Hydrogenophaga sp. SL48: one gene and its partner. The protein of the gene in region 2 interacts with the protein of the main gene of each other region in a pairwise test. Links are inferred from orthologs where the notes say so. Each region holds a gene or a part of one and is shown on either strand. Other genes may lie near its edges.

What was found.
Region 1: the proteins of IM738_RS17100 (region 2) and clpB interact in binary tests that used the Escherichia coli proteins (3 or more experiments, as listed by UniProt). The link is inferred for Hydrogenophaga sp. SL48 from one-to-one orthologs.

What each region holds. Positions count from the first base shown.
Region 1 is NZ_CP063400.1:2,144,647-2,148,099, forward strand. What follows is about bases 123-3,263. They hold clpB (ATP-dependent chaperone ClpB), read right to left. Parts: upstream 2,939-3,263; coding sequence 323-2,938; downstream 123-322. Other genes in these bases: IM738_RS10215 (GNAT family N-acetyltransferase), read right to left, coding at 3,080-3,263. In the rest of the region: IM738_RS10205 (DUF1631 family protein), read right to left, coding at 1-119; more of IM738_RS10215, read right to left, coding at 3,264-3,453. UniProt on the Escherichia coli protein: Part of a stress-induced multi-chaperone system, it is involved in the recovery of the cell from heat-induced damage, in cooperation with DnaK, DnaJ and GrpE. Acts before DnaK, in the processing of protein aggregates.
Region 2 is NZ_CP063400.1:3,612,477-3,615,717, reverse strand. What follows is about bases 236-3,164. They hold IM738_RS17100 (sulfurtransferase TusA family protein), read left to right. Parts: upstream 236-1,550; coding sequence 1,551-1,778; downstream 1,779-3,164. Other genes in these bases: IM738_RS17090 (valine--tRNA ligase), read right to left, coding at 2,905-3,164; IM738_RS17095 (NAD(P)-dependent oxidoreductase), read left to right, coding at 1,836-2,885; IM738_RS17105 (NUDIX domain-containing protein), read left to right, coding at 936-1,463; IM738_RS17110 (IS110 family transposase), read right to left, coding at 236-517. In the rest of the region: more of IM738_RS17110, read right to left, coding at 1-235; more of IM738_RS17090, read right to left, coding at 3,165-3,241. UniProt on the Escherichia coli protein: Involved in thiosulfate metabolism.

The DNA of each region.
Region 1 (3,453 bases), 1.5 Mb from region 2 along the record:
TTTTCAGAGCTTTGCAGAGACGCCGTGGCGGCGTCAATGCAGCGCTTCAGGATCTCAGGTGCGCAACGCTCTGCCTCCAGGGTGCATTTGTCGAGCAGGGTGACATGTTGCGGCTTCATCGGAGCGTCTGTTCGAGCGGAGATTCAGACAAATTGGCAGCTTACTTCCCGCCAGCGTCCAGTGCAAATCGAACCGCAGCAAGCCCTTGAACGTGGCTGACCTGCACCGGATCGAAGAGTGAAATACCGCACACTCTACCAAAGCCGCTCGCTGACGCCGCAGGGGCTCTGGTCCGGACCACGGCGTGCCCGGACCAGAGGCCTCAGTCGGCGGCCAGCGCCGGCTTGAACTCGAACACCCCGGGGTTGCGAACCGGGTCCACATCCACCGGGATCACCGACTTCGGCGGGTACTTGCCTTCCAGCAGCAGCTTCGAGAGCGGGTTCTCGATGCGCTGCTGGATCGCGCGCTTCAGGGGTCGGGCACCGAACACCGGGTCGAAGCCGACCTTGGCCAGCTCCTCCAGGGCCGCCGGCGCCACTTCCAGACGCAGGTCCATCTTCTGCAGTCGCGCCTGCAGCGCTTTCAGCTGGATCGCCGCGATGGACGCGATGTGCTGTGCGTCGAGCGCGTGGAACACCACGGTCTCGTCGATGCGGTTCAGGAACTCGGGCCGAAAGTGGTCCTTGAGCTCGCCCCACACGGCTTCCTTGATGTCGTCGTAGGGCTGCCCCACCATGGCCTGGATCAGGTGCGAGCCGATGTTGCTCGTCATCACGATCACGGTGTTCTTGAAGTCCACGGTGCGGCCCTGGCCGTCGGTCAGGCGGCCGTCGTCCAGCACCTGCAGCAGCACGTTGAACACGTCCGGGTGGGCCTTCTCCACCTCATCGAGCAGCAGCACGCTGTAGGGCTTGCGTCGCACGGCTTCTGTCAGGTAGCCGCCCTCCTCGTATCCCACGTAACCGGGGGGTGCACCGATCAGGCGGGCCACGGAGTGTTTCTCCATGAACTCGCTCATGTCGATGCGGATCAGGTGCTCCTCGCTGTCGAACAGGAAGCCCGCGAGGGCTTTGCACAGCTCGGTCTTGCCCACGCCGGTGGGGCCGAGGAACAGGAAGGAACCGGTCGGGCGGTTCGGGTCCGACAGGCCCGAACGCGAGCGGCGGATGGCGTTGGCCACCGCACTGATCGCCTCGTCCTGCCCCACCACGCGGGTGTGCAGCTTGTCTTCCATCACCAGCAGCTTGTCGCGCTCGCCCTGCATCAGCTTGGCCACCGGGATGCCGGTGGCGCGTGCCACCACTTCGGCAATCTCTTCGGCGCCGACCTGGGTGCGCAGCAGCTGCGGGCCCACACCCGCACCGCCCTTGGCCTTGCCGGACTCTTTTTCCTGGGCTTCCTTGAGCTGCTTTTCCAGATCGGGCAGCTTGCCGTACTGCAGCTCGGCCACCTTGGCGAGATCGCCCTTGCGGGTCAGGCTTTCGATCTGCTGGCGCAGCTTGTCGATCTCTTCACGCACCTGGGCGCTGCCCTGGGCTGTGGCCTTTTCGGACTTCCAGATCTCGTCGAGATCGGCGATCTCTTTCTGCAGCCGCGTGATCTCGTCTTCGATCAGGGTCAGCCGCTTCTGCGAGGCTTCGTCTTTTTCTTTCTTGACGGCTTCGCGCTCGATCTGCAGCTGGATCAGCCGGCGGTCGAGCTTGTCCATCACCTCGGGCTTGGAGTCGAGTTCGATCTTGATCTTGGCCGCGGCCTCGTCGATCAGGTCGATCGCCTTGTCGGGCAGGAAGCGGTCGGTGATGTAGCGGTGGCTCAGCTCGGCTGCGGCCACGATGGCCGGGTCGGTGATGTCCACGCCGTGGTGCACCTGGTAGCGCTCCTTCAGGCCGCGCAGGATGGCGATGGTCGCCTCCACCGTCGGCTCGCCGACCAGGATTTTCTGGAAGCGGCGCTCCAGCGCGGCGTCTTTCTCGATGTACTTGCGGTACTCGTCCAGCGTGGTCGCGCCCACGCAGTGCAGCTCGCCGCGCGCGAGCGCCGGCTTGAGCATGTTGCCCGCGTCCATCGCGCCTTCGGCCTTGCCCGCGCCCACCATGGTGTGCAACTCGTCGATGAAGACGATGGTCTGGCCTTCGTCCTTGGCCAGTTCGTTCAGCACGGTTTTCAGGCGCTCTTCAAATTCGCCTCGGAACTTGGCGCCCGCCAGCAGCGCGGCCATGTCCAGGCTCAGCACCCGCTTGCCCTTGAGCGAATCCGGCACCTCGCCGGCCACGATGCGCTGCGCCAGGCCTTCAACAATGGCGGTTTTGCCCACGCCGGGTTCGCCGATCAGCACCGGGTTGTTCTTGGTGCGGCGCTGCAGCACCTGGATGGCACGTCTGATTTCATCGTCGCGACCGATCACCGGGTCCAGCTTGCCCAGGCGGGCGCGCTCGGTCAGGTCCATGGTGTATTTCTTCAGCGCCTCGCGCTGTCCCTCGGCCTCGGGGCTGTCCATCTTCTGGCCCCCGCGCACGGCCGTGATCGCGGTTTCCAGGCTCTTGCGGGTCAGGCCGTTTTCGTTGGCCATGCGGCCGAGTTCACCCTTCTGGTCGGCCACCGCCAGCAGGAACAGCTCGCTGGCGATGAACTCGTCACCGCGCTTGATAGCTTCCTTTTCGGTCGCCTGCAGCATCTTGGCCAGATCGGGACCGACCTGCACCTGATCCTGCCCCTGCACCTCGGGCAGGCGCTTGACAGCCGCCTCGGCCGCCTTGGCCAGGCCTTGCACGTTCACGCCGGCGCGCTGCAGCAGCGACTGCGGCCCGTCGGTCTGGCGCAGCATGGCCAGCAACACGTGGGCCGGGTCGATGTAGGCGTGGTCGGCGCCCAGCGCGAGCGTCTGGGCTTCGCCCAAGGCTTCTTGAAATTTGGTGGTGAGTTTGTCGAGTCGCATGAAAAGGCACTCCGCAAAAAGTTGATTGGAGTGCATCTGGCGCTGAACGCGCGGTTTTCAAGGCGCTTTGACGTGGCGTTTGACCTGCGTCAACCGCAGGTGCGGACTCCGCCCTGCGCCTGCCACCGCGCAAGACCCCTTTTACGTGGGCGCCCGCCAGTAGGCGTAGGTCCAGGCGGTGAGCATGCCGGCCCGCCGGTACAGGGCGAGTGCCGGCGCGTTGGCGCCATCGACCTGCAGGAAGGCTCGGGCAATGCCCCGGCGCTGTGCGTCCAGCGCCATCGCGCGGATCAACCGACCCGCCAGCCCACGCCCGCGCTGGCTGGAGGCGGTGCGCAGCCCATGCATGCTCAGCCAGCCGTCGGCGAAACAGGCGGCGCCGCAGGCCAGGGTCTGCCCGCCTTCACGCAGGCTGGCGTACAGCGTGCCCTCGGCACGCGACAGGGCGCGCGAGCGGCTGGCACCGTCCACAGGGTCCAGCCCTTCCCCCAGAAACATCGCCATCCAGGCCGCGT
Region 2 (3,241 bases):
GCGCGATGGGCGAGTCCACATCGGCGAAGATCTCGGCGGCACCGGCCCAGTACGACTCCAGCAGGGCGCGCAGTTGGTTGGCCAGTTGCACGCGGGTGGCCACCAGGTCATCACGGCCGCGCACCAAGGCACGCAACGCGCGGATCTCGTCGGACTGCGCGGCCAGCGGTTTGAAGCGGTGGCCGTCGGTGCGCAGCAGGTCGGCCAGCAAGTAGGCGTCAGAGGCGTCGGACTTGCCGCCGTGGCTGCGGTAGCGCGGCCGGCTGGCCTTGACGGCGTTGGGGTGGATGGGCACGACTTCGAAGCCGGCCTCCACCAAGGCGTCGACCAGCAGCCCGGAGGGACGCTCGATGGCGATGCGCAGCACGTGCAAGGCGCGCAGCTGGCGCAAGAGTTCACGCAAGCCGTCGGCATCGTGCGCGACCTCCCACTGCTTGCAAACGGCGCCGCGCTCGTCGATGACGCACACGGCGTGGGTTTGGCTGGCCCAATCCAGCCCGGCGAAGATGGAATTCATAGACAAACTCCTGCAAGTTGCGGTATGACTGGCCGTGCCGGAAGCCCACGCGGGACGCTCACTGATCGGCGCTCACACCCTGAGGTCAGTGCGGCGCAACACCCTGTAGCCCGTCTGGGTCTTCCGGCACCTTGCAGGCTGCGGGTCTCATGCGGGCCGTCGTACGGCGAGCGCCGCAGGCAGTCACTGCAAGGGCACGGAAGTCAATTCGAACGATCCGCCTGGACACGGCAACACGTCAAACACGGGTTGCCCACCGCGGCGCTCGGTCGGTTCGTCGCAAGCGCCGACCAACCGCCACCGTGGACAACCCTGCACCGCCTTTCATCCAACGGGGAAGAGAGGGTAGTCCAGTGAGCGCCGCGCCGGGCCGCCCCAAGCAAGCTCGCACCGCAGCTCGAAGAGCGGAGGGTGCCTTATGAGCGCGGAGTTTCGTTTCTGCCCCTGCTGTGCCACGCCGCTGGCCCTTGTCGGCAGCGAGGAAGACGGCGGTTACAAGGAGCGCCTGCGTTGCACGGCCTGCGACTTCACGCACTGGAACAACCCCACGCCCGTGCTGGCCGGCATCGTGCAGGTGGGCGACAAGGTGCTGCTCGCGCGCAACGCGGCCTGGCAGAACCGCATGTTTGCCCTGATCACCGGTTTCATGGAGGCGGGCGAGACGCCGGAAGAAGGCATTCGGCGCGAGATCGCCGAAGAGACGGGGCTGACCGTCACCGCCCTGCGCCTGGTGGGTGTGCACGACTTTCAGCGCATGAACCAGGTGCTCATCACCTACCATGCGCTGGCCGAGGGCGAGATCCGGCTGTCGCCCGAACTGGTCGAATACAAGCTGCTGCCCCCCGAACAGGTCAAGTGCTGGCCTGCGGGAACCGGGCTTGCCATGGCCGACTGGCTGCGCTCCCTGGGCATTGAACCGCAGTTCATGGAACTGCCGCCCAGCTGACACGGCTTCGCGATGTGTACCAATTGATACATTTTCGACGAACCCAGGGCTGGCCCGTTTAAAATTTGTTACCTACTGGAACCCGCCATGAACGCCACCAAAGAACTCGATGCCCGCGGCCTGAACTGCCCGCTGCCCATTCTGAAAGCCAAAAAGGCTTTGTCCGACATGACCAGCGGTCAGACGCTGAAGGTGATCGCCACCGACGCCGGGTCGGTTCGTGACTTCCAGGCCTTTGCCAAGCAGACCGGCAATGAGTTGCTGGAGCAGGCCACCGAGGGCACCGACTTCATCACGGTGCTCAAACGCCGCTGATGTTCCGGTTCCGGGGGTTGCGGTGAGCCGCAATCGCCACCGATCCTCACCACCCCCATGGAAGTCCTGCTGATCGACCCGCTGGTTCCCGAAGCGCTGAGCTGGCTTCAGGAGCGGCACGAAGTGACCGTCCGTCCCGAGTTGGGCGACGATCCCATGGCCCTACGCCAGCAGGTGTACAAAACACGCGCCCTGGTGCTGCCTCCCCACGTGGTGGTGTCCAGCGAATTTCTGGATTTCGCGCCGCTGCTCAAGGTGGTCGCGCGCATGCAGATTTCCAGCGACAACACCGACCTGGACGCCTGTGCCCGGCGGCAGGTGCGTGTGGTGCAGGCGCGCAGCGCCACGGTGCGCTCCAATGCGGAGTACCTGCTGTACGGGCTCCTGATGCTGTACCGGCGTGGCATGGTGAGCGCGCTGCTGGGGCGCAAGCTGGCGCAGGTCCGCATGGGGCGCGAGCTGGCGGGCAGCACGGTCGGCCTGCTCGGCCTGGCCCCTGTGGCACACACGCTGGCGCCCATGCTCAAAGGCTTGGGGGTGCGTCTGCTGGGTTACGACCCTGCGGTGCATCACGCGGCACCCATCTGGGAGAAGCTGGGCGTCGAACCCACCTCCGTCACCGATTTGCTGGCCCGTTCCGACGCGATTTCATTGCAGGTGGTCTATGCCTCGCGTTTTCGCGGCTGGATCAACGAGCGCCTGCTCAACCATTGCAAGCCGGGTCAGCTCTGGGTGGGCGTGAGCCGCAGTTCGCTGTTCGATGCCGAGGCGCTGGCGCTCGCGCTGACCGATGGCCGCATCGATGCCTGCCTGCTCGACGGGGCCCATCCGGGCCTGGCGGCACCGGGCACGCCGCTGCACAACATCCCCAACCTGCACCTCACGCCCCGCCTGGGTTCGCACACCCGGGAGGCGAAGCTGCGTGCGAGCTGGTATGTGGCGCACCGCATCCATGAGTCGCTGTCGCCACCCGTGGTGCGCATCGATGGCCCCATGAGCGATTTTTCGGTGCTGGACAGCCTGGACAGCTCACCCGATCCCGAGTGGCCTCAGATCGAGACGCCCTCGCAGTGGGGCGCGATGGTCCCGGGCGATGCCCCGCGCTGAGGCATCGCCCGCGGGCTGATCACAGGCGCGCGAGCTGCTCGCGCACCTTGGCCAGCGTGGCCGTGAAATCGGCCAAACGTTTCTTTTCCTGCTCCAGCACCGCCGCCGGCGCCTTGGCCACGAAGGCCTCGTTGCCCAGCTTGCCGTTGGCCTTGACGATCTCGCCTTCGAGGCGCGCGGCTTCCTTGGACAGGCGGACCTTCTCGGCGGCCACGTCGATTTCCATGAACAGACACAGGCGGGCGTCGCCCACCACCGCCACGGGCGCGGCTTGCGCGGCAGCGGCCCAGGCGGCTTCGTCGTCAAACACCTTCACCTCGTTCAGCTTGGCGAGGGCCTGCAGCACCGGGCGAGCG